3 regions of the Lysinibacillus sp. COL-1 genome follow, and region 2 is predicted to be linked to each of the others. Evidence: riboswitches for the same ligand, from Rfam matches in the RefSeq annotation. Region 2 holds a riboswitch; each other region holds the start of a gene.
The links. A riboswitch is a leader RNA that binds a small molecule or an ion and turns the genes downstream of it on or off. The one in region 2 is predicted to bind cobalamin.

Region 1 (10,551 bases), 680 kb from region 2:
TCAGTCCCCCTGTTTTTGGTACTTCAATCATAATCGCATCACCTTGACCCCCACCTGAACAAATTGCAGCAATACCGATGCCTCCACCACGACGCTTCAATTCTTGTGCAAGCGTTAAAATAATACGTGCACCAGATGCTCCAATAGGATGACCTAAAGCAACCGCACCGCCATTAACATTCACCTTTTCAGCATCTAAATCAGCTAACTGCTTGCTGACCAAAGCGACTGCTGCAAAGGCCTCATTGATTTCGATCAAATCAATATCTGCCAATGATTTATTGGTTTTTTTCAGCAATTTATTAATAACAAGACCTGGTGTTTGTGGGAAGTTTTCTGGCTCGATGGCAAGCTCTTCATGACCTAAAATTATTGCTAATGGCTCTCTTCCTTCACGTGTGGCACGTTCCTCACTCATAACCACGAGGGCACATGCACCATCGTTAACGCCAGGTGCATTACCTGCTGTGATCGTGCCATCCTTGTCAAAGGCTGGTTTCAGTTTTGCTAGTACCTCCAACGTTGTACCTGCTCTTGGTGCTTCATCTGTATCGACGACCAGTGGTTGTCCTTTACGTTGTGGAATCTCCACTTGTACGATTTCTTCAGCAAAGTAACCTTGTTCAATCGCCGCTAGTGCGCGCTCATGACTGCGAACAGACCAAGCATCCTGTTCCTCACGACTGAGCGAGAATTCCTTAGCTGTTGCATTACCATAGCTCCCCATATGCGGTCTCGCTTTATCGAAAGCACATGTTAAACCGTCATAAAGCATGCCATCCACCATTGTGGAATCTCCCATACGCAAGCCACTTCGACCATTTAACAGATAGTACGGAGCATTGGACATAGACTCCATTCCACCAGCAATAATCACTTCTTCGTCCCCTAATCGAATCAATTGATCTGCTAATGTCACTGCACGCATCCCTGATGCACAAACTTTATTGATTGTTTCTGTTTTTACCGCTGTTGGTAAATTGGCTTTTATCGCAGCTTGCCTCGAAGGTATTTGCCCCTGTCCCCCTTGTAAAACAGAGCCCAAAATAACCTCATCTACTTCGTCAGATGCAATATTTGCTTTCTCTAGCGCACCTTTTATTGCAATTGCCCCTAGATCACTTGCATGTAATGTTGATAATGAACCTCCAAATTTACCAAATGCAGTTCTTGCTCCTGCTAAAATGACAGCTCTATTCAAGTAAAACACCCCTTTTGTTTTACGTACTCGATGAAGTAGTATAGCATTTCATTGACTGAACGCTCGCTCGACTTCTATCGATGAAAAATGGGAGCTTGTTAGTTGCAACTCCCATTTCCATTTAATCTTATTCTACAAAACAATTTTTTATTGTGCAATTTATATTTTTCAGATAACTAAAATATTTCTACAATAGCAATCATTTTTCTGCGTTCGCTTCCGTATTCTCGTCCTGTTGAATATTTTCTACGGATGCTACCACTTCCTCTAATGTTTCTTCTTCAGCTTCCTCAGATGAAGGATCAACAGCCTTCACTTTTTCACCGAACACTGAACGCTCTAGTAATTCTGCTACATCGAATGTGCCAATAGAGTCTTCCACTTCTTTTGCCTTTGTACCATCCTCCAGCATTGTTAAGCAATAAGGACAGCCAGATGAAATAACGGATGCATTAGTAGCAAGAGCTTGCTCTGTACGAGCTACATTAATGCGATTACCAACATGCTCTTCCATCCACATTAAGCCACCACCTGCACCACAGCACATAGCAGTTTCGCGATTTCGTTCCATTTCCACAAGCTTCACACCCGGGATACCGCGTAGAATTTCTCTCGGCGCATCATAAACATCATTGTAACGGCCTAAGTAACAGGAATCGTGGAAAACAATTGTTTCATGAACTTCATAATTGAGTGCCAGACGATTTTCCTCAATCAACTGATTTAGTATTTCAGTATGATGATACACTTCGCCATTCCAGCCAAAGTCTTGGTATTCATTTTTAAAGATATTGTAAGCATGAGGGTCGATTGTCACTATTTTCTTCACATCATTTTTCTCAAACTCATCAATATTTGCTGTAGCTAATTCTTGGAATAAAAATTCATTTCCTAAACGACGAGGTGTGTCCCCAGAGTTTTTCTCTTTATTTCCTAAGATCGCAAACTTCACACCAGCTTCGTTTAATAGACGACAGAAAGCTAAAGCAATTTTTTGAGAGCGATTATCGAATGCCCCCATCGAACCAACCCAGAATAGATATTCCATTTCTTCGCCAGATTTTTTTAACTCTTTTACTGTTGGAATATGGATTGTTGGATCAAGATCACGCCAATTCTCTTTTTCTTTACGGTTTAAGCCCCAAGGATTCCCTTGTCGTTCGATATTTGTCATGGCACGTTGTGCATCAGGATTAACTTTTCCTTCCGTCATTGTTAGATAGCGACGTAGGTCGATGATTTTATCAACATGCTCATTCATTACTGGACATTGATCCTCACAGTTTCGACAAGTCGTACAAGCCCAAATTTCTTCTTCTGTAATCACATCGCCAATTAAAGATGGGCTGTAAATATCTTCAATTACTACGCCTTCAGCACCAGCAGCCATCGCAAGCTGATTACCCTTGGTATTGGCAAAAAATTGATAAGGAACCCAAGGCTTTTGCTTTGTTACAACAGCACCAGTAAATGTTAAATGATCACGCAATTTCACGATTAAATCCATTGGAGACAGCATTTTTCCTGTTCCAGTTGCAGGACACATATTGGTACAACGTCCACATTCCACACAAGAATACAGATCGAGCATTTGCTTTTGTGTGAAGTCTTGTATGCGTCCAACTCCAATTGAAGGCATATCCTCTTCACTTTCAGCATTTTCTCCTGCTTCTTCTAATGCCTCAAAATCGATAGGCGTTAATGTACCCACACGATCTAAACGATTCATGTAAACATTCAGTGGGCTAACAATTAAATGGAAATGCTTAGATTGTGGTACATACACAAGGAATGTTAATAGAATTAAAAGATGTGCCCACCACATAACATAAAACACTCCAGCAGCTACTGATGCAGGTAGGAAGCCAAATATAGCAGCAATGCTTGAAGCAACAGGCTCCGTATAAGTTAACCCCTCACCATGCCAGATTAATCCCATACCATTAGCGATTAATGTTGAGACCATTAAGCCACCAATGAAAATTAACACAAGACCGTTTTTCCATCCTCTTTTTAGACGCACTAGCTTTTCTACATAGCGGCGGTAAAATGCCCACACTACCGCAACTAAAATCATTAAAACTACAAGCTCTTGGAAGAATGTAAAGACACCATAGAAAATACCTAATGGCAGATGTGATCCTGGTGCTAGTCCTTTCCAAATTAAATCAATGGCCCCTAACTGAACCATCAAAAATCCATAGAAAAACATCACGTGAATTAATCCACTCTTTGGATCCTTTAATAGCTTGTTTTGACCAAATACATTGACCATAATATAGCGTAGTCGCTCTTTAACACTTTCATCAAACTCAACCTTTTTCCCCAATTGCACATACTTATAGCGTGTTTTCAACAGATAGAAGAACAATCCTACTGCATAAAGCACAACCACGACTGTTAAGACTATGTTAGCAATTAATAATGGACTCATGGTTGGTCCCCCCTTTAGTTTGTCGTAATTTTCTCTCTTTGCGGCAAATTTGCTAGTTCATACGGAAATGTGCGTCACTATATCAATATATTCCTATTCTAATAAATGAGTGAGCATTCAGTCAACATAAAACGGAAATATTTCTGATAATTTTATATTCTTACACTTTACAAGAAAAAAAGCCACCCTGAAATTTATTCAAAGTAGCATTTTTTTACTTTTCTTTTTTAAAATTTAATTAATAAAAGCTGCGACATCCACATAACAAGTTTATTTTTTGAAGACATTGCCACTGCGAATGTATTCAATATCCGCTACGTTTAATCGAGCATTTACAACACGTGCGGCTGCAAATAAATAATCTGATAATCGATTTAAATATTTTTGTACAACTTTCGGCACGTCCTCCACTTCTTTCATAAGTGTCACCATTTCACGCTCTGCTCGTCGTGCAACTGTACGAGCAATGTGTAAAGTTGCAGCTGCTGGTGCGCCACCTGGTAAAATAAAACGTTGTAATGGTGGTGCCTCATCTGATAAAGCATCTATACGAGCTTCCAACACTTCAATCGGTTGCTCTGTTAATTTATAGTGGCGTTCTTTCATCACATTGGCAAGGTCACCACCAGCATCGAATAGTTCATGCTGAATTGTTTCAAGATCTGTTAAAATATCCTTAAAAAGTGCTTGATCTAATTCACTTACTGCCTTCCCGATAAAAGAGTTTAATTCATCAATCGCCCCGTATGTTTCAACACGTAAGCTATCTTTATCAACGCGTCCGCCAATTAGACTTGTTTTCCCCGTATCGCCTGTTTTCGTGTAAAGCTTCATTTCTCTCATCTCCTAAAACTGATTTTTATAATTTCTGATGGCCTGAACTGTTGTTTCATAAACACCCTTGGCAATCATTTTACCAACTTCCGTAATCGGGCCACCATACAGCATTTCTTCCCCTTTTTGAGTTGCTGCAATTAACAGACTATCTGTAGCAGTTCCTGTAGCAATAGTTCCACTACGCTCGTCACGAATATCTTCTGATTGCAAAGCTTTTGTTTTCGCCTCTGTAGCTGTCATCAGTGCCTGGAAAAATGCCTCCTCCGATAAACAGCCATTGATTATGATCCATGTATTGATAGTACCAATATATGGATCATCCTGTCTTTCGTGTACACGTGATACATCAACCGCATTGCCCACACCAGCTGTTACAGCTACTATCATACTGCCAAAAGGCGCTGAAAATTCATTGATGGCAACAAGAGCTGTTGGCACTGCTGTCAGCATCACAACAGTACTTGTTGGGGAAAAATTCTCTCTTTGCAAAAAATCACTAACTTCTCTTTTTACATCACTTATCACATAATCACCAGGTACAGAGCGGTTTAACAAGCAATTATGCCAGCCAATACCTGGGTTATGAACAGCAGAGGACACTGTTTTTAACGGAATCTCTGATTGAAGTTGAATATAGTGTTCCGTTATCATGAAATGTTCTTTTTTGATGACAGCTCGCTGCTGGTAATCAGTTGTTGCGGGCATCATTGTAATTTGAGGTTTTGGTATTTCGGGATGGGCATATGTAGCCACTCGTGCTTGATAAACTTCTTCAATTTGGGAGGCTATTAATACTTCATGCGGTACTCCAAGTGCTCTCATTTGCCCACCCTCCATAAGCAATAATTCATCACAATAGAGAGAGGCTAAATTCATATCATGTAGTACCATAACGACCGTTAAACCACACTCCACAGCTTCCTTCCTGACCATATCTAAGATTTGCCGTTGATGTGCAATGTCTAGATGATTGGTTGGCTCATCCAGCAGTAGAATTTCTGCTGTTTGCGCTAATGCCTGGGCAACAAATACTCTTTGTTGTTCACCACCCGATAAAAATTCTAACGGGGTGTGCTCATAGCGTTTCACACCTGTTTGCAGCATGGCATGCTGAACAGCCTGTTCATCCTGTTCAGACCAACTTGAGAAAAAACCTGTTTGATGGGGGTAGCGCCCTAGTGAAATGGCCTCCCTTACACTGTTTGAGAAAGCATTTGCATGAAGCTGTGGTAGTACAGCCATCTTTTGCGCCAAAGCACGGGCATTATAAGAAAGGATATTTTGTCCATCAATTGTGATTGTTCCAGCAGTAGCTGGTAATATCCCACTCATTACCTTTAATAATGTGGATTTCCCACTACCATTCGGTCCCAGAATACCAAGAATTTTCCCTTTTTCCACAGTAAAACTAATGTCCTTGACGATTGGTACATCTTCATAACCACCTGATAGATGTTCGACAATAATCATGCCCGTACCCCCTTACTTCTTCGTTGCTTATAAAAAATATAGGAGAAAACAGGTGCACCAATAAACGCCGTAATAACACCAATAGGTAGCTCTCTTGGCACAATAATTGTTCGTGCTACTAAATCGCAAACAATGAGTAAAGTTGCGCCATTGAAAAACGATAATGGCAATAAATGGCGGTGGTCAGAACCCCAAATCATCCTTGTCATATGCGGTACAACTAATCCTACAAAGCCAATTGTGCCAGAAACCGCTACAGCAGCTCCTGTTAACATGGAGCCACCCGCTAAAATCAAATACTTACTACGTTTCACATTGACACCTAAATGCTTCGCGCGCTCTTCACCATATAACAAAACATTTAGCTCTCGTCTTTGCGTCCAAAGCATAATGGAACCAACAATAACAAATGGCGTGATCATTTGGACATATGGCCATCCACGCATTGACACAGAACCTAGTAACCAGCCAATTACTTGGCGTAGCTCTTCTCCAGATAAAGCGATCATTAATGAAATGAGAGAACCTAGAAATGAGCTAAAAATAACACCTGTTAAAATTAACGTTTCCATCTTCAATGAACGGTCTACCATTCTAGCAAAGCTCATGACCACTACCATCGTGATGATTGCGCCTATCATACTAAAAGTGGGTAGGGCATACAAGCCTACGACCGGTATAGATATACTAAAAAAAATCGTAATAACAGCACCAACAGATGCCCCCGACGAGACGCCTAATGTATATGGATCTGCCAATGGGTTTTTTAACAACCCTTGGAAAGCTGCTCCAGCAATGGCCAAAGAAGCTCCCACTAGTCCAGCTAACAACACGCGTGGCAGACGGATTTTCCAAAAGATATTAGCAGCTGTTTCATCAACTGCTTGATTCCATAAAACTTCTAACGGAATATGAACTGAGCCTATCGCTACGCCACACCAGATACTAATGACAAGAAGCGTACATGTTAGTACATAGGCTAGTGCTATTTTTTTCACTTAAATACCTCTGGATAAATAGCTTTTGCTAATTCTTCAAGACCTTCTCCTAAACGGGGACCTTGACGACTTGTTGTGCTTTCATCTACTTGAACGATTGCCTTATTTTTCACGGCATTAACAGTATCGAAACCAGCACGTTGTGGTATTTTTGTTAAAATATCTGGTACATAATGATATGTCACAACGATGACATCTGGGTTTTTCGCAATAATTTGTTCTGAACTAATTTCATACCAATCCTTCGCATCTGCCGCTACGTTTTCTGCATGAATCATGTCCAGCATAGCATTCATAAATGTGCCATTACCCGCCGTATAAATAGTAGGTTCATCCGATGCTTCGACTAGCACTTTTTTGGGTTCGACATCCTTTACTTTTGTCAGAACATCTTCCACTTTTTCCTTCATATTAGCAATAATTTTTTCAGCCTCTGGTAATTTCCCTGTTGCACGACCAAGCAGCTCAATCGTTGTGTAAGTTTCATTAAAGTCTTGTGCATTTTTTACAACAAATACTTTCAAACCTGCTGACTCAAGCTGTTCAATCGCCGCTTCTGAAAGGGACATGCTAGATTCATGCGAAAACACGATATCTGGCTTTAAGGCAATAATTTTTTCAATATTGTACTCCATGCCCCCAACTTTATCCTTTTCAGCGACTTCTGGTGGATAATCATCATTGTCTGTCACCCCAACTATTTCATCATTTAAACCAAGTTCAAATAATATCTCTGTGTTACTTGGAATAAGAGAAACAATTTTTTCAGGCGGTGCTTCAAGTGTAACATCCTTGCCAATGGCATCTGTTATGGTCATTGGGAATGTTGCTTCATCCACCTGTGGAGTCTCTTGCTGTGTTTGCTGCTCCGTAGCTACTGGCTTGTCATTTTTGGCTTCTTGCCCGCATGCTGCTAACAAACCTACTGCTAAAAATGCTGATAATCCTATTTTCCAAAATTTCTTCATATGAATCCTCCTTTGTTGATCCGTGCGTCAATTGGTTAGAAATATTTTCTCCATCAAAATAAGACCCCTCATCTTCGAATGATGAGGGGTCAAAATCGCACCAAAAAACTGATACAAAATCCACCACCCTATCCTCGTAGGCTGTCATGTCTATACTATAAAGGCAGGTCTCCTGGCTCGTGCTTATTGCGTTTTTCAAGCCTTCCCGAAATCTTCAGTGGCATTATTTGAAAAAACTCACACTTACAGTGGCGGGACCGCATCGGAATTACACCGACTTCCCTTTTCACTTTACTTAAGTAAAGAACCTTTATAATATTCAGTTGATTTCATTATACATGAAAATAAAAGAAGTCGCCTCCATTCCAGACGACTCCTTGGCAATTATACAATTTCAGAAAAATATTGTACGGTTTTCATTTGTGCACCTATTTGTCGCAATGACCACGTTTGCTCTAAATAGATATCCGCTAGCTTTTCGTACTTCCCGCCAAATTTTAGTGCCCATTCCACCGCTACAACACTTTCATAAAGATGGGCCATCTTTTTCGCTATATCTTTTGCTTCAAAAGTTTTAGTTGCTTCATCTAAAGCGCTAAAAATTTGTAATGTAGCCGCAAGATTTACCAACTGCTCTTCCACAATTTGCACTAGTGGACTATCCGCTAGCTTCTCTAGCCTTGTCTCCATTTCACGGACAAACAGTTCATGTGCATGGAATTTATCCACTAAACGAATAAGTTCTAAAGCCAAAATATTTGCCGTTCCCTCCCATACCGTCAATACTTGTGCATCCCTTAGTAAGCGTGGTGTCACAAAGTCTTCAATATAGCCATTACCGCCATGTAATTCAATCGCTTCACTAGCATAATGAACGGCTTGCTCTGCCGTTTCCTTTTTCATAATGGCAATATATAAACGATTCATAATGAGATCTTGTTGTGTTCCCTGCCCACTTGTCACTTTATCGTATAATTGAATAAGATCAAATACTGTCGCTACTTCCACATGCAGCTTAGCAGCAAACTTCCCTAATGTATCCTGGATCATTGGGTATTGTGTTAAGGGCTTGCCAAATGCATATCGATTGGTCACATAATGCTTTGCCTCTAAAAAGCCTCGACGCATAATACCAATCGATGCGACTGCATTACAAATTCTCGAAAGATTTAGTGCTTCTAGCATGTAATAAATCCCTTTATTTTGTTCCCCTACAATATAAGCAAGGGCACCATCAAACTCTACCTCGCCCGATGGGACTGCTCGAACGCCTAATTTATCTTTCAATCGACGAATACGAAGATGATTGGCCGTACCATCTTCATTATTCCATGGAACTGCAAATAACGTTAACCCTTTAGAGCCTGCTTGTGCGCCTTCTAAACGTGCCAACACCATTGCTACGCCACACATACCTGCATTGGATGCGAAGTATTTTTCTCCATAGAGACGGTACTCATTGCCTACTTTTCTGGCCTCCACAACATTCGCCCCAACGTCTGACCCTCCTTGACGTTCTGTTAAAAATGTTGCCCCTTCGTATAGCTCCGTCTCTCCTGTTGCACAAACATGTGGCAAGAAACGCTGCTTTACATCCTCATCAGCATAATGATCTAATAGATAAGCCGTAGCCATCGTCAAAGTCACGGGACAATAAAAACCGGGCTCTGCATGAGATAGTAAATAACCTTGTGCAAAGCTATAGACATAATTCCCTTTGTGACCTAACTGTGGAATTTCTTTGTGCACGTAGCCAACAATTCCCGTATTATATGTCTCTTCAATTGTTTTTTTGTAACCGTCATTCACCCAAACCTCTGATACCTCTTCTCCATAAGCATTATACCGTTCAAGGCGGGGCTCTCCCTGCCGATCAGTATGTTTTGCCCTTACGTCAATATCACCTGCACATAACTCACCGAAATCTGTCAGTTCTCTGTGTGCATAAGACAAAAACTCTTTATCTAACATCATTTCTAACACTTTTTGAAGCGTTTCTTCCTCTGTAAAAAAGTTTGTTGCACGCATTTCTTCCTGCTGTAAAACCTTCATGCTATCTCACCTCTTGTCCTTTCAAGGATTGTTTTAAAATTTTGCCTGAAGCATTGCGTGGTAGCGCTTCCACTTTTTCGAAAATACGTGGTAGTTTATACTTCGCAAGCCGTTCCTCTAAATAAGCTTTCAATGCATCCTCATCTATGTCTTGTTTCGTAGCATATACAGCCTTCACGGTTTCCCCCCATTGCGGATGTGGTATACCAATGACAGCAACTTCAAATATCCCTTCAAAGCTTAATAGGCAATCTTCAATTTCCTTCGGATAAATATTGACACCACCTGAAATAATGACATCTTTTTTGCGATCCACAATCCAAATAAAGCCGTCCTCATCCATCCGAGCCAGATCTCCTGTTTTTAACCACCCATCAATGTAAGCAGCCTTGGTTGCTATTTCATCCTTGAAGTAGCCAAGCATATTACCCTCACCAAATAAGACAATTTCTCCTACTTCGCCCACATTTACATCTTCTCCATTGTCATTGACAATACGAAGCTCTGTGCCAAGTGGCGCCCGTTGGCCAATACTCCCAGCCTTCGTTTCATGCTCCTTGCCAAATAACAGTGAGCCACTCGGACCCGCCT
Region 2 (10,551 bases):
TGTGACGCCTTTTCTCCATGACAGTAGGTAAATGATAAAGGAAACAATGCCAGCACCTAAAATAGCAGCTAACGGTAAAAATTGAATGCTGACTGACCCCATAAAGTACACGATAAAAATAATCGCCCCCATGGATGCACCACTCGTTACACCAATAATATCTGGAGCAGCAAGTGGATTACGGATAATCCCTTGTAAAATTAATCCAGCAACTCCTAGCGCTGCACCAACTAATAATGCCATCAATACACGTGGGAGCCTTAATGTATGTAAGACAAAATCGTACTCTCCATTACCATAGCCCAATAATTCCCTCACCACTGTGATAGGATGGATAAATTCACTACCTGCAGATAAACCAAGGACTGTTATGATGACTAATAATAAGCTTAATAATAGTAAAATCCAACTAGTTCTTTTGGCTATTTGAAAAGATATACGTTCAGATTTCGTTCGAACTGTCCTATAATTAGACATTTTTCGCTAACCCCTTTCGTGCAATATAAATAAAGAAAGGAGCTCCGATAAAGGCAGTCATTACACCAATTGGCATTTCTAATGGCATGATCACATATCTCGCAGCCATATCAGCTAACAGCAGCAATATTGCTCCTAATACTGCACTGTACGGAATAATCCAACGATAATCCGTACCAACAAGCTGAATCGCAATATGAGGGACAATCAAACCAATAAAGCCAATTGAACCTGCTACAGCAACTGAACTACCTGCAAGAATGATAATAATGAGACCGAGTGTGATTTTCGTAATCATAGTTCGTTGTCCTAAGCCTTTTGCAATATCATCACCTGATTGTAAAATATTTATAGAACGACCCATACCTATTGCCACAACTGTGACCACTAAAATAAACGGTAAAACTGGTATAAGCATGTCAATGCTACGACCTGATACAGATCCCGCTAACCAAAAAAGAACACTTTGTAAGCCTTGTTCATCAATCACTAAAAGCCCCTGCGTAAACGAGACAAATAGAGCTGTAATCGCTGCACCAGCTAATACTATTTTAATCGGTGTTAAACCATCTCTTCCTAATGACCCTAGGAAAAATACCATAGCTCCCGCAGCACCTGCACCTAAAAAGGCAATCCACATATAGCTCATTAAAGAATTGATGGAAAAAAGAGTAATGGCACTAACAATAAAAAATATCGCCCCTGCATTAATCCCTAAAATATCAGGAGCTGCTAAAGGATTTCTTGTTAATGCCCGCATTAATGCTCCCGCGATGGCAAGACTTGCGCCAACTACTGTAGCGATCACAGCTCTTGTAAATCTCGATGTCCGAATAATAACATGCTCCTTATTAGCAGCATCAAAATGAAAAATGGCATCATAGATTGACGAGAAGGGTATGGACGTTTGACCAATAGCTATGCTGATTAAAAATGCCAGCAAAAGGATCAAACAACTGATGAATAAGCCTACTTGTTTCATCGAGGTACTGGAAAGAATAATTCTCATTTTACGCCAACTTTCTTGATCCACAATTTATCTTATGAAAGGGATTGTAGGTTTCTAATATGTCCAATCCCTATAATGAGAGGGCTGTCATTCAAGTATTCTATAACACTTTCAACAGCCCTAGTCTCTTTTACTATTTTTCTAATTCAAACTTGTCATAAATATCGTCTAGCATTAAATTAGCACTAATAAGTCCACCAGCTAGATTCCAATTAATTTCATCTACTTGATAAACTTGATTTGCCTTCACAGCATCAAGCTCTTTCCATAGCGGATGTTTTGTCCACTCTTCATAATTTTTCTTGACTGCGTCATCATTTTCCATAAACATATAAATAACATCGGCATTCATTTGTGTAATACTTTCTTTATCCGTTAGTTTCACGATTTCCAATGAGTCATCTGTTAAATTTTTAGGACCTTGGAAGCCAAGCTCTGACAATATAGAACCTGCATATCCTGTTACATAAATACGTGCATGGTCTGCTCTGAAGTTAACAACTGAAACATGGAATGGCCATTTATCGCCAAGCTTCTCTTGAATTTTTGTTTGGAAATCAGCAACTCGCGTATCCCAATCTCCTAGTAACTCTTTCACCTTTTCTTCCTGATCCATTGCTTGACCCATCATTTCAGCTGTTCCCTTGAAATCAAAAACCGTTTCATGAGCAACAGTCGGTGCAATTTGTGATAACTGATCATAAATTTCCTCATGACGCACTTTCGATGCAATGATTAAATCTGGTTTAAGTTTTGCAATTTCTTCAAGATTAGGTTGCGTTTCTTGTCCAACAATCGCAACGCCATCTAAATCTTTTTTCAAATAATTATAAAAAGGTGCTTCAGCCCAAGATTCTACTGCCCCCACTGGCTTAATGCCCATCGCTACTGCTACATCTGTAGCCCCTTGGTATAGCGTAACGATTTTTGTAGGTGTTCCTTCAATTGTGGTAGTTCCCATAGCATGTGTAATCTCACGGCTAGAAGATTCTTCTGTGTTACTTTCTTCTGCTTTGTCATTTTCTTGTGAACTACTACCGTTCGATGCTTTATCTCCACATCCCACCAATAAAAGTGAGAATGTTAAGAATAGCGCAAAAAGAATAGAAACATTTTTATTGCGTAGTGATAATTTCGACATACATTTCCTCCTAAAATATAATCAATAATGATATTCATTATCAATTAAAGAGTATACTGTACGACCGTTTTATTGACAATATCTTTTTTTTCAAAAAACATACTTTTTTAATAATTTTTTATCTTGATTAGCCTACAGCTCCCTCCCATATAGTTTAGAAGGTGTAGGATTTTTGTATTTATTATGAAAATTTCGTCGCAATGATGCTGAGGTGTAATAGATAATTGACTAAAATTCATGGCATTTATTTAAAACAATAGCTCTAAGCAATGTCATTTTGATGTTGGGAGAGGCTTTCAGTAGCTGCTTCTTTCACCCAATATGTATCTAACCAGCTATAGATTTTCTACCATTTCAGCGACTTGTTAGATTTACCTATTCAATAATAGGCAAATAAATAGACCCTATCGACGTATATCTCATATCTTAATAATGAACTACAACTTATCAAAACAGGAGGTAATAACATGTTTCAACGAAGACGCCATCCGGCAAAAGGTCCACACTGCTGTCCGCCACAAACAATGCCAACGCAATTTGATCCACCACAATTTTTACCACCAGAGCAATATGTTCGCACAAATTATATCCATACGGTTGTTCCACATGTACAACCAGCACATGTCACAACAGTAAATAAACATATGATTGATCATCAATACTATTTCCCATGCACAGAGTCTGTTGTTAATGAATGCTGTGAAACACATACAATGTGCGGTATGCCACCTAACCCTTGTCATATGCCACACCATCGTAAACATATGGGCCGTTAACAATAACGATGGGGTGCCATGCTGCCCTATCATGCTCTGGAACTATAGACAAAAAAACGAGTACCTTCCAAGTGAAGAGGCACTCGTTTTTTTATTTTTATTAATTCTTAGTACATTTTTAAATATTGATCGCGTTCCCATTGATGAACGGTTGTACGGTACATATCGAACTCGATTTCTTTTGCTTCTTTAAAGTTTGCGTAAATATGCTCACCTAAAGCTGCTTGCGCTACTTTATCTTTAGCAAGTAATGTTAAAGCATCATCAAGTGCTGCTGGTAAGTTTTCAATACCATTAGCTTGACGCTCTTCTTCCGACATCACATAGATATTGCGATTAATAGCTGCTGGTGGCGTTAAGTTTTGACGAATACCTTCAAGACCTGCCTCTAAAATAACAGCCATTGCTAAATATGGGTTTGCTGAAGGGTCCACAGAACGTACTTCTACACGAGTTGAAAGTCCACGTGCTGATGGGATACGAATTAGTGGTGAACGGTTTTGCGCAGACCATGCTACATAACATGGTGCTTCATAACCAGGTACTAGACGTTTATAAGAGTTTACTGTTGGATTTGTTACAGCTGTGAAACCTTGTACATGTGCAAGAACACCCGCCATGAATTGCATAGCTGTTTCAGAAAGACCTAATTCTGTAGCTTCATCATAGAATGCATTTTCTTTACCTTTAAATAGTGACACGTTAAAGTGCATACCAGAGCCTGCTTCACCAAATAATGGTTTTGGCATAAATGTAGCGTGCAAGCCATGTTTACGTGCAATTGTTTTAACAACTAATTTGAAAGTTTGAATGTTATCACAAGCTGTAACAGCATCGGCATATTTAAAGTCAATTTCGTGTTGTCCTGGAGCTACTTCATGGTGAGATGCTTCAATTTCAAAGCCCATTTCTTCTAGCTCTAATACGATATCACGGCGGCAGTTTTCACCAAGATCTGTTGGAGCTAAGTCGAAGTAACCACCATGGTCATTTACTTCTAACGTTGGTTCGCCTTTTGCATCTAATTTGAATAAGAAGAATTCTGGCTCAGGCCCTAAATTGAAGCTTGAGAAGCCCATATCTTCCATTTTTTTAAGAATACGTTTTAGGTTGTTACGTGGGTCACCAGCAAATGGTTCGCCTTTCGCAGTGTATACGTCACAAATGAGACGTGCCACTTTCCCTTTTTCAGAAGTCCAAGGGAATACTACGAAAGTATCAAGATCAGGATATAAATACATATCAGATTCTTCGATTCGAACGAAACCTTCAATAGATGAGCCATCAAACATCATTTTGTTTTCTAATGCTTTGTCTAATTGACTTACAGGAATCTCAACATTTTTGATTGTGCCAAGAATATCTGTAAATTGTAAACGAATAAAGCTTACGTTTTTTTCTTCGATGAGACGTTTAATGTCCTCTTTTGTGTATTTACCCACAGTTTTCCACACTCCTATAATTTGTCTAGCTTTTATGTTTACCCTACCCTATTTATTAATAGAATCGAGATAAATCCCCTCGTCGGATGGATGATTTTTGCATGCGCTGAGCTTGACGCATTTCTTCGCGCATGATTTGGCGTAATTCTGAATCACTTAAATCTTGTTCATCTGTAGCAACAGGATCTTTCTTTTTAGCAAATAATTTTTTAATCTTCGCCATATTCATACCCTGCTCTAAGTAGTCTTTAATTTCAAGCAATGTGTCGACGTCATTTAATGAAAACATGCGACGATTGCCTTCTGTTCGGTGCGGCTCAATTAAATGGTGTTCTTCATAATAACGAATTTGTCGTGCCGAGAGTTCAGTTAATTGCATCACAATACTCATTGATAATAACGGCATAGTTCGTCTAATTTCACGACTCATTTAAGTCCTCCTCCAATACCCGCTTATCATATAACGAAATTTTTTCACTGTCAACCAACCATGTGAGGTTTCCTAACATGTAAGGCGTTATTTTTTTCAATCCGATAGAAAATTGTAAAAAACTATTCAAATTTAAGGTTTATTTATTTTCATATTACTTTTTTTGAATGGCTTGAACAGCACTACAAATAGCAAATTTAACATGTTCATATGTTAGTCCACCCTGGATAAAGGCTGTATATGGTGGACGGATTGGACCATCTGCTGTCAGCTCAATGCTGGAGCCTTGAATAAATGTTCCCGCAGCCATAATGACATCATCTTCATAACCAGGCATATAAGCTGGTTCTGGAGCATAATGGGCATTTATTGGAGAATTGGCTTGTATTTCACGACAGAAGGCAATCATCTGCTGTGCAGTTTGGAAGGAAACGGATTGGATTAAATCCGTACGATTTGCATCATAGCTTGGAGAAGTGCTCATTCCGATTTCCTCCAGCATAGCTGCTGTAAAGATCGCACCTTTTAAGGCTTGTGATACGACATGTGGGGCTAGGAAAAATCCTTGATAAAAATCTCCTAATGTATTTAATGTTGCCCCTGCCTCTGCCCCAATACCTGGAGATGTCATACGATACGCACATTTCTCTACTAAATCTGCACGGCCAGCAATATAGCCACCAATTTTCGCCAATCCTCCACCAGGGTTTTTAATGAGTGAGCCTGCCATTAAATCAGCACCAACCTCTGTAGGTTCCTTCGCCTCTACGAACTCACCATAGCAGTTATCTACAAAAATAACGGCATGTGGGGCTAATTTGCGCACCTTTACGCACATATCAGCAATTTCTGCAATCGTAAAGGATGGACGTGTCGCATAGCCTTTCGAACGTTGAATGGCAATCATTTTTGTTTGCGTAGTAATGGCTGCTTCTACACCTACCCAATCAATTGCTTTATTTTCCACTAAATCCACATGTCGATAGCCTATTTTATAATCTTTCAGTGAACCGGTATCTTTGTTACCACCATCAACAATGGATTGCAATGTATCATATGGCTGACCAGAAATATAAAGCAGCTCATCACCAGGACGAAGGACACCGAATAGACTAAGCGTGATTGCATGTGTTCCTGAAATAATTTGTGGTCGTACAATGGCAGCCTCCGCCCCAAAAACTTCCGCATAAACACGCTCTAAATTATCGCGTCCCTCATCGTCATAGCCATAGCCATTGGATGGATGTAAATGATAGTCACTTACTTGATGCTTGCGAAATGCTGCTAGCACCTTCTGTTGATTATAAAACGCCATTTCTTCTACCTTTGCATGATAGGGTCGAACTTGCTCCTCTATTTTTGACGCTAAGGATAGCGTTTGTGCTGATAAATTAGATGTAAACGTCATTCTTTTCTTCTCCATTTCACAATTGTCCCGCATTTCAATCAGTAAGATCTATCGACTCTCTAAATTGACTTCACTCATTCTAGAATTCCCTAAATAACTACTGGTATATCAACGCTTTTGACGAATGTTTTTCTTTATTTCAATAACATCTTATCAATTTGTATGAACCCCTGCAAAACTTGCCTATTGTTTCTAAGCGAATTTTACGCTAAGCTAATGTGCGGACTTACTTCAAGAAGCGTATGTAATGACTGATTTTGGCTATTAAATTCATAGATTCTGTTACGTCAAAAAAAGTCTTTTAACTTTAAAAAAAGAAGTTCATTTATTGATAGAAGGGGTGAAAGGGATGGCTTGGGAGGTTTTTAGTATTATTGGAACAATTGCCTTTGCTATTTCTGGGGCAATCATTGCCATGGAAGAAGAATACGATTTATTCGGTGTATATATACTCGGTATTGTCACTGCTTTTGGTGGAGGAGCTATTCGAAATTTACTCATCGGGCTGCCTGTCACAACCTTATGGGGACAGGATATGATGTTTCAAATTGCACTAGCTGCGATTACGATATTTTTTATTTTCCCGCATCATCTGATTCAGCATTGGCATCGTTGGGGCAACTTCACAGATGCCATTGGCTTATCCGCGTTCGCTATTCAAGGTGCACTCTATGCCGTGAAGCTAGATATGCCAATTAGCGCAGTCGTTGTAGCTGCTGTTTTAACAGGTTCAGGTGGTGGTATTGTGCGAGATTTATTAGCTAGACGGAAGCCACTAGTTCTCCGTGATGAAGTCTATGGTGTTTGGGCTGCTCTCGCAGGGCTTGTTATCGGATTTGAAGTTTTGACTGGAGACATTTTCCTTTATGTATTATTTGCAGTGATTACAGCATTACGCATTCTTTCCTATATGATGAAGTGGCGTTTGCCTTTGCGAAGGTTGAATCGGGCATAGATACTGTAATTGATAAAAAAATGAATAAGCGCAAAGAGTTCATTAACTATTTGCGCTTATTTGTTATTCAGTAACTATTTAGCCAAAAGATTCATGGCTTCTTCTAATGTCACCATATTTTTCATCATAGAACAAGCAGCATCTAAAAGAGGAAAGGCTAGAGCAGCACCAGAGCCTTCGCCTAATCGCATGTTCATATGCAGCATTGGCTCTACACCAAGTAATGATGCGGCAATTTTAGCCCCTGGTTCCTCTGAAGCATGGGAAGGTATGATAAAGTCTTTTACTTTCGGTTCAATTTGATAAGCAATAAGCGCAGCAATAGTCGAAATAAAACCATCAATAATAACAGGTTTTCGGTGACTTGCGGCAGCCAGCATGATACCAGCCATAGCCCCTATCTCTAGCCCTCCAACTTTAGCTAGAACATCAATGATATCGTTAGGATTGGGTTTGTTGAGAGTAATTGCTTTTTCAATTACTGCTGCTTTATGAGCAATCCCTCCTTGACCAACTCCTGCGCCAAACCCTGTTATTTCAATAGGGTCATAGCCAGTCAAAGCAGCTAATATGGCAGTGCTCGGCGTTGTATTACCAATGCCCATTTCACCTGTTCCAAGTAGGTTGGCTCCTTTTGTGATTTCATCTGTTGCCACATGAATCCCCACTTCAATGGATTGAATAGCCTCTTCTCTTGACATAGCAGGGCCCTGTGCCATGTTATCTGTGCCATGCTTAATTTTATGAATGATGACACCTGCATCAAGCGGAATATCTTCTTTTACCCCAACATCTACTGTTACTACCTTTGCATTGGTAATGCCCGCAATCGCACAAACGCCTGTACCTCCCTTAGGAAAATTTAATGTTTGAAAGACCGTAACATCTTGTGGATTCGTTGTTATGCCTTCCTCACAAACGCCATGATCTGCTGCACAGACAATCATCACTTTTTTATCGACCATTGGATATAATTGTCCTGTTATGCCTGAAAGCTGTACGGCAAGTGATTCTAGTTTACCCAAGCTACCTGGGGGCTTACAAAGCGCATCAATTCGCTTTCTAGCTTGGTCCATACTATTCATATCAGCCTCTTGGATATTTTGAATCGTGTCTTGTAATAATTGCATTATTGTTTCTCCTCTCGTTCTACATGAAGACAAAATAAAAAGTCTGTAGTTTATTGTCATGACAAATAAACTACAGACTTTTCCATCATCTATATACTTCTGAAGCAAGTAGGCAGGTCTCCTGGCTCAAGCTCAACATATCATCGTGCCTTCCCAGCGATTCGCTAGTGGCATTTACGATGACACTCCCTTATACAGTGGCGGGTCCGCTAAAGTTTTTCACTTTATTCCCTATTCTCCCTATTGGGCACCTAATGCTTTTATTAAACTATTTATAATCTACGACAGCGTATTTTTTCTGTCAATATTAGAATACTCGCCTTGTACCATTTCTTCGGTTACCTATTCTTTTTCTATTTCGCTTAGCAATGTTGAGCCTAATAATAGGACCGCTCCTATTATTTGTAGAAGCGTCATTTTTTCACCTATAATCATCGTGGAAATTACTAATGATGTCAGTGGATCAATATAGCTAAGAATGGCTATACTTTGTCCTTTTAACTGTGACATGCCTAAAAAGAACAATAAAAATCCAACCCCTGCATGGACAATGCCTAATGTAATTAAGAATAGGACTGACTCAAAACTGATTTTCATGACCTGAAATCCTGTAGTTCCAAGTAGATAGAAGCCAAGGAAAAATGCTGCTAAAGAAAGTTGAATCATTGTATTTTCTGGTTCCTTTAAGCCGCATATAAATTTATTTGTCAATGTTAGCGCTGTGTAAAAGCATGCCGCGATAAGACCGTAGACAATGCCTATAAAATGCTCACTGTCCCCAGTGCCTTGACTTTGGACAATCAAATATAGTCCGATAAGAGCCACACAGACATACATTATTTTTCTGCCAACTAGCTTCTCTTTTAAAATAATTGGAGATAAGCAGATAACGAGTACTGGTGCAAAATAATAACTCAATGCAGCATTGGCAATCGTTGTTGCTTTATAAGCCTGAAATAAAAAAATCCAGTTCCCACACAAGGCGATACTAGAAAGTATTAATTTCCACTTATTTTTTATAATCTCTAATTTCGAAAAACTTTTCTTTTTATAAATAAAAATCACTACTAAAAAACAAGCACCTATTAAACTCATCCAAAAAGCGATTTCACTTGAAGATAACGGAATATACTTGGCAAAAACACCAACTGCTCCAAAAATAATCATGGATAATACAAATGCTAATTTTCCGCTCATTACAAATACCTACTTTCTACGTATAAAGTATTAACCTATACAGTAGAATCTATTGAAAATGAGCAAACTGTTATTGTATGCCTAAACAGTAGATTCTACTGTAAAGACATTGTTGGGGGTGCTATTGAACAAAACATACAAAATCCCTCCTTCACCTACATAATTGTAACATATTTCTGAAAATTAAAGAGTAAGTTTTATAAAGAAAGGGGTCACTAATCCCTTCATACTATTATGAGTATGTACAATATAAGGTAAGTCATAAATTTTCTTTGAGGAGGAGTTAGGATGAATGCAAGAGAATTGAGAAATGCTATTGCGGAGACTTGTGAAAATTATGATAGTCACTACGCTCAGTTAGTGAAACCAATCAATCAGTTATTAATGAATGTCGATGCTAGTATAAGTAACGAAACAGCGAATATAATCATCGAAAATTTGAAGTTATATTATAGCGGGGATAAATACATGACGGAATGTCACTTCGATGAGAGTGAAAATTTCTTAAAAGATGGTCTTGAACTTCTTCAAAATGGGGATCTTGCGAATGGTGCTTTACAAATATATGGTGCTGGTTTAAATTTTT
Region 3 (10,551 bases), 1.0 Mb from region 2:
TCAATGCCCCTCAAAGAATATGACAGCCTTATGACATTTTTGATATGAAATATATGACAAATGTAAATGTTCAAGAATAAATTATTGGGGTATAGTAAATACATGAACGAAAGGAGTGTTTCAAATGGTGGATTCATTTGACTATAAATCATGGAAAGAAGAGCTATGGAATGCCATTACACACGGTATTGGTTTCGTTGTTAGTATTCCGGCACTGGTTGTCTTATTGTTAGCAGCCGTCCAAACAGGAAATGCACTACATATTACAACCTTTAGCATTTTTGGTGCGTCTGTCATCATTTTGTTTTTAATGTCTACATTGCTACACAGTATGCCAGGAAAATATAAACACTTTTTTGCTATTTTGGACCACTCGTCCATTTATATTTTAATTGCCGGCACCTATACGCCGTTTTTATTAATTGCTGTTGGTGGCACACTAGGCTTGACATTATTATGTATTATTTGGTCACTCGCTGTACTCGGTGTACTGTTTAAATGTTTCTTTATTAATCGTTTCGAAGTACTTTCCTTGATTTTTTATATTGGTATGGGCTGGTTAATTATTTTCGCCATTAAGCCCGTTTATCTCTACTTAGGTTTTTATGGCTTTGCTTTGCTGCTAGCAGGTGGGCTATTCTATACCATTGGAGCAATGTTTTATGCATGGCGCTCCCTACCCTACAACCATGCGATTTGGCACCTTTTTGTACTGGCGGGCTGTGCTTCTATGTATGCTTGTGTCTATTTCTATTTATAAAAAAAGGCTCCCTTCATAAGGAGCGTTTTTTTATGGATTCTCGTAAAAGCGCAATGGCTTCCTTTACCTCTTTGTCATTCTCTTCATCATTCAATTTATGCCTAACATGCAGTAAAATTGGCCTCAGGGATTCAACAGAACGCCCAAATCCATTCATCCACTCATAGCGAGGCACCATCCAAGTATGAAAGTGGTGTGTCGTATCTTCATTGTAAAAGTAATAAACATATTCTATACCTAATACTTCCCTTTGAGCCTTTCTAATTGTTGTTAAGAGGTTAATATAGTCCATTTTTTCATGTTCTTCTAATTCATCGAAGCCATGAATATGACGTTTTGAAGCTAAAATGACTAATCCCTTTATGGGGTACGCTACATCCTGGTGAGCGTGAAAATAATCCGTTTCAACGACAACACCTCCATTGGGTTCAATTTGTCCACTTGTGATTGCACAGCTCAAACAATCAACATGAGCCATTTCTCCACTCAATAATGTTATTTTTCCCATCGAATCTCCCCTAAACGCAGAATAAGCACGGTCTACTAAAACCGCGCTTGTCTCACCACTATTTACGTTCAAAAATTTGATATTGGAATGTATAGCCTTCTGGTGCTGTTTCAGGCTTTTCTGATGATATTTCAATAAAATCCTGCTCATAGCTTGGGAAATAGGTATCTCCTTGGAAGGCATGATTAATTTTTGTAATATATAAACGATCTGCCTTCTCCATCACTAAACGGAAAATTTGCTCACCACCAATAATCATGATTTCAGATACATCTCCAGCTTGTGCTAATGCTTCCTCTAAGCTTGTCACGATTTCAATACCATCCGCTTGGTAGTTCTCATCGCGCGTAATGACAATGTTGCGACGCCCTGGAAGTGGACGACCAATGGATTCGAATGTTTTACGTCCCATTATCATCGGCTTACCCATTGTTTTCTCTTTAAAATACTGCAAATCTCCTGGTAAATGCCAAGGCATCCCGTTGTTATAACCAATGACATGGTTGTCATCATGTGCCACAATTAAAGAAATCATACTGTCCCTCCAAATACTTTCATCTTTTTTATTATAAACATAATGAGCGTATTTCACCTCATTTATGAATGAATTTTCTTTTTATAAAATTAAATCCTAGTAAAATTATATGAATAGTTTATAATAGAGATATCCAACGTCACGATAAAGGAATGATGAAGATGACTACTTTAAGAAAAGAAGCTGTTCATTATATTGAAGCCCAGCATACGGGCACACCTTATTACCAAGTTAACCCACAGGAAGCAAGAGCAATGCGCACAGCTACGCTTTGGCAATCACCACACAGACCAAAGCTAGCATCCATCAAAGATTACAATATTACGGTGCGAGATGGAGCTGACATTACACTTCGTTTCTATACGCCTGTCCTTGACAAAACATTACCTGTCATTGTTTATTACCATGGTGGTGGCTGGGTTTACGGCAATTTAGAGTCTGTCGATGCAGGCTGTCAGCTATTAGCAGACCAAGCACAGGCGATTGTCGTATCAGTAGACTATCGTTTAGCACCAGAATACCCCTTCCCAACTCCCTTATATGATGCCTACGATAGCTTAGTATGGGTGGCTGAGCATATCAAAGCCTTTGGTGGAGATGTCAATCGCTTAACTGTTGCTGGGGACAGTGCAGGTGGAAATTTAGCTACCGTTGTTGCTTACTTAACTACTACATTGGGTGGTCCAGCGTTACAAGCTCAAGCACTAATCTATCCCGTGACAAATGTCGACTTTACAACGGAATCCTATCAGCTTTTTGGTGAAAACTACGGCTTAGATGCACAGGGCATGCAGTGGTTCTCTCAGCATTATACAGATGAAGCAAACTTTACAAACCCGCTCGTGTCCCCTCTTCAGCTAGAGAATGTTCGTAACATGCCTAAAACAATCATCATAGCTGCTGAGGCCGATGTTCTCTATGATGAAGGACTAAGCTATGCAGAAAAACTAAAAGCTAGTGGCGTTGCAGTAGAACATGTCACAATGCCAGGTTTAATTCATAGTTATTTCAGTAAAATGAATTATTTTGAAGATGCCACAAACGAAACGGTAGCAAAAATTGTGGAATTCTTGAAATAAGTTTGGCTATCCAGCTCAAACAGTGCGATAATAGAGCAAAACGTTTTTTAAAGGATGACATGATGACACAAACAATGACATTACAAATACAACTGCCCTATTCCGAGCAATTAAAAAAAGGCTATCCACTTATTTCAAAGGATGCGGTCGATGCAAGACGCCTACCTGCTGAGCAAGGTACGCTTCTCAAGCTCATGGATCACCATAATCGTTTTATTGGTACAGGATACTACGGTATTCAAAATAAAGGGATTGGCTGGGTGCTAACAACTGATGTGAACGAAACCATCGATAAGACTTTTTTCATGAAAAAATTCAAAAAAGCCATCGACAATCGTGCAGCATTTTTCAACAATGAAAACACAACAGCCTTTCGTGTATTTAATGGTGAAGGAGATGGCATCGGCGGTCTCACGATTGACTTTTTTAATGGCTACTACATGGTGAGCTGGTATAGTGAGGGCATTTACTCCTTGAAAGATGTCGTGTATGAGGCGCTTGCTGAGACGGTGAACTACCAAGCTATTTATGAGAAAAAACGCTTTGATAGCAAAGGGCAGTATATTGAACAGGATGATTTTGTGACGGGCACGCCTGGTGAATTTCCAATCATGGTGAAGGAAAATGGTATGACATACGCAGTTCATTTAAACGACGGAGCGATGACGGGGATTTTCCTAGATCAACGCGAGGTACGTTTGGCTATTCGTGAACGTTATGCAAACCATACAAACATGCTTAATACATTCTCCTATACAGGAGCATTTTCAGTGGCAGCTGCTCTAGGAGGCGCCATGAAAACAACAAGTGTGGATGTAGCTAAACGCAGTCTTGCCAAAACCATTGAGCAATTCAGTGTGAATCAAATTGATTATGAAGCACAGGATATTAAAGTAATGGACGTTTTCCATTATTTTAAATATGCGCAGCGTCACGCCTTACAATTTGATCTTGTTGTATTAGACCCACCTAGCTTTGCCCGTACGAAGCAAATGACATTTTCAACAGCAAAGGACTACCCTAAATTACTGAAGGATGCCATTGCTATTACCGCTAAAAATGGCATCATTGTCGCTTCCACAAATAATGCTAGCTTTGGGATGAAAAAGTTCAAAGGCTTTATTGACCAAGCATTTAAAGAAACCCGTACACGCTATAAAATTGTAGAGGAATACGGTTTACCAAAGGATTTCCGTGTTTCACGTGAATACCCTGAATTTAATTATTTGAAGGTCGTCTTTATTCAAAAAATGGACTAACAGGAATTCAAGACAGAATCATTTCTTTATGATTCTGTCTTTTTATATAAAAAAGTGACCTAAGAAATTCATTTCTTAAGTCACCCCTGAATACTGCTTATAGATAGTTCACAAACCAATCGCGAATATATTCAAGTCGATTGATTCTTAAAGTTGGTTTTCCGCTCCTTGACAGTTCATGATTGGACTCAGGGAAGCGCACGAATTTTGTTTCTTTTTTACGATGCTTTAAGGCGATAAATAATTGCTCCGCCTGCTCAATTGGACAGCGATAGTCTTTTTCAGCGTGTAAAATGAGCAATGGTGTTTCGATATTATTGACATATTTCAGCGGTGAATGATGCCAAAGCTTTTCGATATCGTCAAGTCCCGCAAGAATTTGCCAATCTGTAAAGTAATACCCAATATCACTGACACCGTAAAAGCTAATCCAGTTCGAAATAGAGCGCTGCGTCACAGCTGCTTTAAAGCGATTCGTCTGGCCAACAATCCAGTTGGTCATAAAGCCGCCATAGCTCCCACCTGTCACTCCGAGACGGTCTGCATCAATAAAATCATAGTGCTCCAGCACATAGTCCACAGCCGCCATTAGATCCTCATAATCATTGCCACCATAATCACCACGCACTGCATCAACAAACGTTTGACCATAGCCATGACTGCCACGTGGGTTCGTATATAGCACCGCAAATCCTTGTGCAGCTAGAATTTGGAACTCATTAAAATAAGTATTGGCATACATCGCATGTGGCCCGCCATGAATTTCAAGCACTAGAGGATATTTTTTCCCTTCCTCATAACCAACTGGCTTCATGATCCAACCATTTACCTTCCAGCCCTCTGCTCCCTCAAATTCAATGGCTTCTGGAACAGCTAATGCTCTCGTCTTTAAAAATTCTTCATTGATGGACGTCAGCTGTTCTTTTTCACCCGTTTTTAGGTTGACGAAAAATAAATCGCCAGGATTCGTCGTTGTACTAATGGCTACGACTGCTTGATCATGTTGTGCATCAAGTGAAAAACCATAGACATATTGATCATCGTGAATAGCTGGATAGATTTCACCATCTATATTTCCGAAATAAATCGCAGCATTACCGTGATCTGTTACTTGGAAGTAGAAGCTATGATTATCATTCAACCATTGAACACGTGGTGACACCACACCTTGAAGAAAATCGCCGATTGCAAAATCCCCAATAGGGGCGTCAAATTCACTTGTTACACATGTCAGCAGATTTTGTTGCAAATCATAGAGCCATAGCTTTGCTTGTGTAGCATTTTCAAATTCTCTTTCACTACCTATGAAAGAGATGAAGCGACTGTTTGGAGACCATGACGTTTGGTAATACATACCTGTTCCCTCTGTTAACGGACGCGCTTGCTTTGTTTCTACATCTAATAAATAGATATCGCTCTTAAATGAAAAATCTGTATCCTCTGCTACATCAGCTAAGTACGTCATATATTGACCATCAGGTGACCATGTACCAAGATGGACATGATTGTTTCCTTTCGTCACTTGCTCTAACTCGCCCGATTCTAAATGGACGATCGCAATTTGACTAAACTGCTCCATATCCAAAAAACCTGCAGCATCCGATTTATGTTTCATCTTGTCTATTTCTAGAGGCTTTAGTTCTTTTTCTTCTTTCTTTTCATCCGTTACCTTATCCAAAATCGTTTCATCTTTACCTAGCTTGATAGAAAAGGCCATTTTCTTGCCGCATGGTGACCACACAGGTGATGTCACACCATTTTTACAATATGTCACCTGCTTTGCCTCTCCGCCTGCTTTTGAAAGAATATAAATTTGCGACTTGCCTGTTCTAGTGGATAAAAACGCAACTTGACTACCATCAGGTGACCATATAGGAGAACTTATTCTATCCTCCCCAAATGTCCATTGCTGTGGTGTTTTGTTCTTCAGGTTTATGTAAAACAAATTCGAGACATAATCTTTTTTCTTCTCATCAATACGTGTCTCAACATAAACTACCTCAGTCCCGTCAGGTGAGAGCTGTGGATCGGCTACTGATTTCAAGTGGTAAAGATCTTCTGTTTGAATCCCTTGTTTCGATGTCATGTTCTTGCTCCTTTGTATTGTCATTTTCTGTACTCTACTACAATACTTCGACACCCTAAGTAATATTCCTGCTAGTTAATTGATTTTTTTACTAATTCCCAATATTCGGTTGATTTTGTTCTGCGATAAAATTTAAAAAAGGGTTCATTCGGACGAGCATGTTCCTTATAAAGGTTCATCATTTGTAGCAAAAAATCTTCAATGTGCTCGACACCTACCTTTTTCGCAAATAACGTGCCCGCCTGCGCCTTTGCCCCCATCGGTACAGCACCTAAGTAAACATCAAAGCTCTCCTGCTGATAAACGAGTCCAATATCATCATAGACTGCATTGTAGCAGGCTGACGCACAGCCATTGATGTTAACACGTACTCTTGCAGGTACCTCGATCCCCTCTAAAGCATGATAAAGCTGTTCGGTTATCGGAGCAGCCTCCATCTTTTCACCATCACAAAAATCACAGGCCTTCATCGCGATGATGGGTCCTGATGGTGCAACATAAAGACCCACTTCTCGTAAGGCTTGCATAGCCTCTGTCACAGCACTCGTTGGAATGGACACTAAAATACTATAGGAGGCCGAATACTTAATCGCCCCCTTTTCGCCAACAATCTCTGCTATTTTTTGAAATTGTGCAGGCGTATAATGCTTATTAATAATACCTGGGCTGACAGCTAAGCGTGTAAATTCGCCATGACGATTAAGTGTTTCAAATGTTTGATCTGGTACGTTTTTCTGAAATGCATTCATTGATATCGCTCCTTATGAAAAAGGAGCTAGCACAATGCTAGCTCGGAATTTTAAAAGTTATCAGGATAGAAGCCCTTCGCTAAAATTTCAATAGCCTCTGCCGCACGAACGCCTTCAGACGCAGCTGACAGTGGCAGGATGACAAAGCGATCATTTTTAACAGCTTCCATCTCCTTTAATGCTGGATCATTTTTTAAGAATTGAATCTTTTGTTCGGCCGTTGTTTCACCATAATCAATCACGACAACTACCTCGGGATTACGGTCTACCGCATCTTCCTTCGACACGGTTGTCCAGCCTGATTCCACATCACCAAAAATATTTTGACCACCAGCGATTGACACTAGTTCATTCATAAAGTTTTGACCAGCTGTAAAGACATCCTTTTCACCGCTATCAAATACGAGAACACGTAATTTCTCACTATCTTTTGGTAATTTAGCTTGAATTGCCTCCACATCTTGCGTCATTTGCTCAATTAAGGCTTCTCCACGATCCTCAATACGGAAAATTTTTGCGATATTACGAATATCAGTGAAAATATCCTCTAGTGTTGGCTTTGTCATATTGGAAGCCGTATGTAAATACGTATGAATGCCTAACTCCTCAAGCTCTTCCGGTGTTCCAACACCCTTTTCACCAAAGCCACTCTTCCAGCCTGCATATAAGAAATCAGCCTCGGCATCAATTACTTGCTCCTTCGTTGGGTATTGATCAGAAAGCACAGGCACTTTATCGTATGCTTCTTGTAGGGGCTCGTAGATTTTATCATCTAAGTAAGCTGTGCCTACCATGGAATCCTCTAAGCCTAGCGCTAGCATAATCTCTGTCACATGCTGATTTAAACTAATCGCTTTTGTAGGTGCTTCCTTATATGTTTGAGTTGTTTCATTATTGTCAATGGTTACTTCCGTTGCTGCCTCAGATGGCTCAACCTTCTCATCTTGCGCTGCTGATTCAGGTTTGTCCTTTGCATTACAAGCCCCTAAAACAGCGACCAAGGCAATGACCATCACCAGCCATAAACTTTTCCATTTCTTCATGTCCTTTTCTCCTTTGTTGTTCATCTATAGAAAGAAATCAAAGACTTCTTTGCTACCAGGATTCGTGGGAAGGGCATAAAAAAACCCTCTTGTCGCCAAGAGAGTAGCATAGTGAAAAAACGGTACATTACCTTTATCACTATCCCCATCCTCGTGGTTCTTAGTCAAAAAACACATACTGGCAGGTATCCTGGCTTAGGTTCATCATCTATACGCCTTCCCATAGTTAAACTACAGTGGCATGCTGTACAGACTCCCCATTTACAGTTGCGGGACAGCATCGGAATTGCACCGATTTCCCTTTTAAGCAAATGACAAATGCCATTTGCACCAATACGTTCTATAATGGTTAATACTATTGATAGACTAGCAGAAGAAAATTTGTAGCTCAATCAGTAGTATATTGCTAAATATATAATCATCATTATATTAGCACTATTTCGACAAAAATACGAACTATTTTACAAGAAATATATAGGCTAGTATTCTGTTACAATGAAAAGATAGCTATAGATAGAAACGAGGATATGTTATGTACAAAACAATTGGTGTACTTGCGCATGTGGATGCAGGTAAAACAACCTTCTCTGAGCAAGTACTTTTTCATACACAAAGCATTCAAGCTCGTGGTCGAGTGGATCATCAGGATACCTTTCTCGATCATCATGAGCTAGAGCGCAAGCGTGGTATTACCATTTTTGCCGAGCAAGGTCGCATGAACATAGGCGACGATACATACACGTTGATTGATACACCAGGGCATGTCGACTTCTCCCCTGAGATGGAGCGCGCCATTCGTGTGATGGATTATGCCATTGTTATCATTAGTGCGGTCGAGGGCGTACAGGGTCATACGGAAACCGTGTGGCAGCTTTTACGCAAATACCATGTCCCAACATTCTTCTTTATCAATAAAATTGATCGCGAAGGAGCCAATGTGGAGGCCGTTATGACACAGCTCCGCAAGGATTGTTCCCAGCAGGTGCTGTTCGTCGATGAACCGCTTCGTACTGATTATGTTTCAAGCAGCATCATGGAATGGTTGGCTGAGCGTAATGAAGAGCTGCTCGATGCCTTTTTGAATGAGTCATTGGAGCATGAGCAATGTCTTACTCAGCTACAGACCATGATTCAAAAGGAATGTGCCTTCCTCTGCTTTACAGGGTCTGCCCTAAAGGATGAGGGCATCAAGGAATTGCTTGCCCAGCTCCCTCTATTAACAGACACCCATTTTGAAGTGAATGCACCGTTTGAGGGGGAGGTTTTTAAAATTCGTCATGACGGCCACCAGCGTTTAACATTTATGAAGGCTATCAAGGGCGTTTTACATGTTCGGGATGAATTTTCGTTTGAAGAAGTGACAGAAAAAGTGACTGAAATTCGCCTCTATAATGGCAGTCGCTTTGATACCGTCCAAAAGGTTGAAGCGGGAGAGATTTTTGCTGTTAAAGGACTTAGTCAGGCCAATATTGGAGACCGCATCGGCACTACTATGCTGTCACAGCCCTATGAGCTTGTCCCAACGCTACAGGCAAAGGTTCAATATGAGGGCCATCAGCATATCAAGGAAGTGTTACAAATTTTCCGTTTACTAGAAGCAGAAGAGCCTTCCTTACGTGTGGTTTGGCAGGAAAAGTTCCAGGAAATCCATGTGCACATTATGGGCGTTATTCAGTTGGAGGTACTGATAGAAGTGTTAATGAAGCGTTTTTCATTAACGGTCTCCTTTGGCGAGCCCCAAATTTTATATATGGAAACCATTGTGACGACGGTGACAGGCTATGGTCATTTTGAGCCCCTCAAGCATTATGCAGAAGTTCATTTACTAATGAAGCCCAATCCGCGAGGAGTAGGTAATACATTTAGCAATGCCTGCCATGCGGATCATTTATCGGTAGGCAACCAACGCCTTGTTGAAAAGCACCTGTTTGAGCGTGATCACCATGGCTTACTCACAGGCTTCCCTCTGACAGATGTTCATTTTACACTGCTAACAGGTCGCGGACATAATGAACATACATCGGGCGGCGATTTCCGAGAAGCTAGTTTCCGTGCGCTACGTCAAGGACTTGAGCAAGCACAGAACATCCTGCTTGAACCCTATTATCGCTTTAAAATGAAGGCTTCGAACGACTTTATCGGCCGCATGATGAGCGACATACAGCAAGCTGCTGGCACATTCGATGACCCCATCTTATCCGAAACAGATGTTGTGCTAACGGGACGAGCGCCCGTCGCCACCCTAATGAGCTATAGCACAACCTTTGCGGCCTATACCAATGGTAAGGGCGCACTCACACTCCAATTTGATGGCTATGATGTGTGTCATAATGCAGAGGCAGTTATTGCACAGATTGGCTACGATAAAAATGCCGACCCAGAATACAGCTCCTCCAGCATCTTTTGTGCGAAGGGCAAAGGATATTCTGTTCCTTGGCACGAGGCACAAGCAGCCATGCATTGTCTGTAAGTAGGTGATCCTGCTCGAGCGAAGCCGTTTGCTTGCGCGGGTGTTTACTTGCTTCGAGCGAG

Region 1: it holds a riboswitch for cobalamin, as region 2 does, so the genes downstream of both, AC6BKE_RS09835 (ABC transporter substrate-binding protein) here and cobT (nicotinate-nucleotide--dimethylbenzimidazole phosphoribosyltransferase) in region 2, are expected to answer to the same signal.
Region 3: it holds a riboswitch for cobalamin, as region 2 does, so the genes downstream of both, AC6BKE_RS18370 (ABC transporter substrate-binding protein) here and cobT (nicotinate-nucleotide--dimethylbenzimidazole phosphoribosyltransferase) in region 2, are expected to answer to the same signal.

What each region holds. Positions count from the first base shown of each region.
Region 1 is NZ_JCAWSJ010000004.1:298,185-308,735, reverse strand. It holds gene AC6BKE_RS09860 (acetyl-CoA C-acetyltransferase) at 1-1,201, opposite strand, end outside; gene AC6BKE_RS09855 (heterodisulfide reductase-related iron-sulfur binding cluster) at 1,401-3,635, opposite strand; gene AC6BKE_RS09850 (cob(I)yrinic acid a,c-diamide adenosyltransferase) at 3,906-4,469, opposite strand; gene AC6BKE_RS09845 (adenosylcobinamide amidohydrolase) at 4,482-5,942, opposite strand; gene AC6BKE_RS09840 (FecCD family ABC transporter permease) at 5,939-6,940, opposite strand; gene AC6BKE_RS09835 (ABC transporter substrate-binding protein) at 6,937-7,908, opposite strand; cobalamin riboswitch at 8,054-8,235, opposite strand; gene AC6BKE_RS09830 (acyl-CoA dehydrogenase family protein) at 8,293-9,960, opposite strand; gene AC6BKE_RS09825 (class I adenylate-forming enzyme family protein) at 9,962-10,551, opposite strand, start outside.
Region 2 is NZ_JCAWSJ010000004.1:977,301-987,851, reverse strand. It holds gene AC6BKE_RS12980 (FecCD family ABC transporter permease) at 1-477, opposite strand, end outside; gene AC6BKE_RS12975 (FecCD family ABC transporter permease) at 470-1,486, opposite strand; gene AC6BKE_RS12970 (ABC transporter substrate-binding protein) at 1,620-2,627, opposite strand; gene AC6BKE_RS12965 (CotD family spore coat protein) at 3,095-3,403, shown strand; gene glnA (type I glutamate--ammonia ligase) at 3,511-4,845, opposite strand; gene AC6BKE_RS12955 (MerR family transcriptional regulator) at 4,901-5,275, opposite strand; gene AC6BKE_RS12950 (methionine gamma-lyase family protein) at 5,430-6,683, opposite strand; gene AC6BKE_RS12945 (trimeric intracellular cation channel family protein) at 7,033-7,638, shown strand; gene cobT (nicotinate-nucleotide--dimethylbenzimidazole phosphoribosyltransferase) at 7,713-8,768, opposite strand; cobalamin riboswitch at 8,863-9,038, opposite strand; gene AC6BKE_RS12935 (DMT family transporter) at 9,111-9,965, opposite strand; gene AC6BKE_RS12930 (hypothetical protein) at 10,254-10,551, shown strand, end outside.
Region 3 is NZ_JCAWSJ010000004.1:2,010,881-2,021,431, reverse strand. It holds gene trhA (PAQR family membrane homeostasis protein TrhA) at 125-760, shown strand; gene AC6BKE_RS18400 (HIT family protein) at 774-1,268, opposite strand; gene AC6BKE_RS18395 (dihydrofolate reductase) at 1,327-1,803, opposite strand; gene AC6BKE_RS18390 (alpha/beta hydrolase) at 1,965-2,882, shown strand; gene AC6BKE_RS18385 (class I SAM-dependent rRNA methyltransferase) at 2,945-4,141, shown strand; gene AC6BKE_RS18380 (S9 family peptidase) at 4,239-6,227, opposite strand; gene AC6BKE_RS18375 (precorrin-3B methylase) at 6,299-6,976, opposite strand; gene AC6BKE_RS18370 (ABC transporter substrate-binding protein) at 7,027-8,019, opposite strand; cobalamin riboswitch at 8,183-8,369, opposite strand; gene AC6BKE_RS18365 (GTP-binding protein) at 8,552-10,489, shown strand.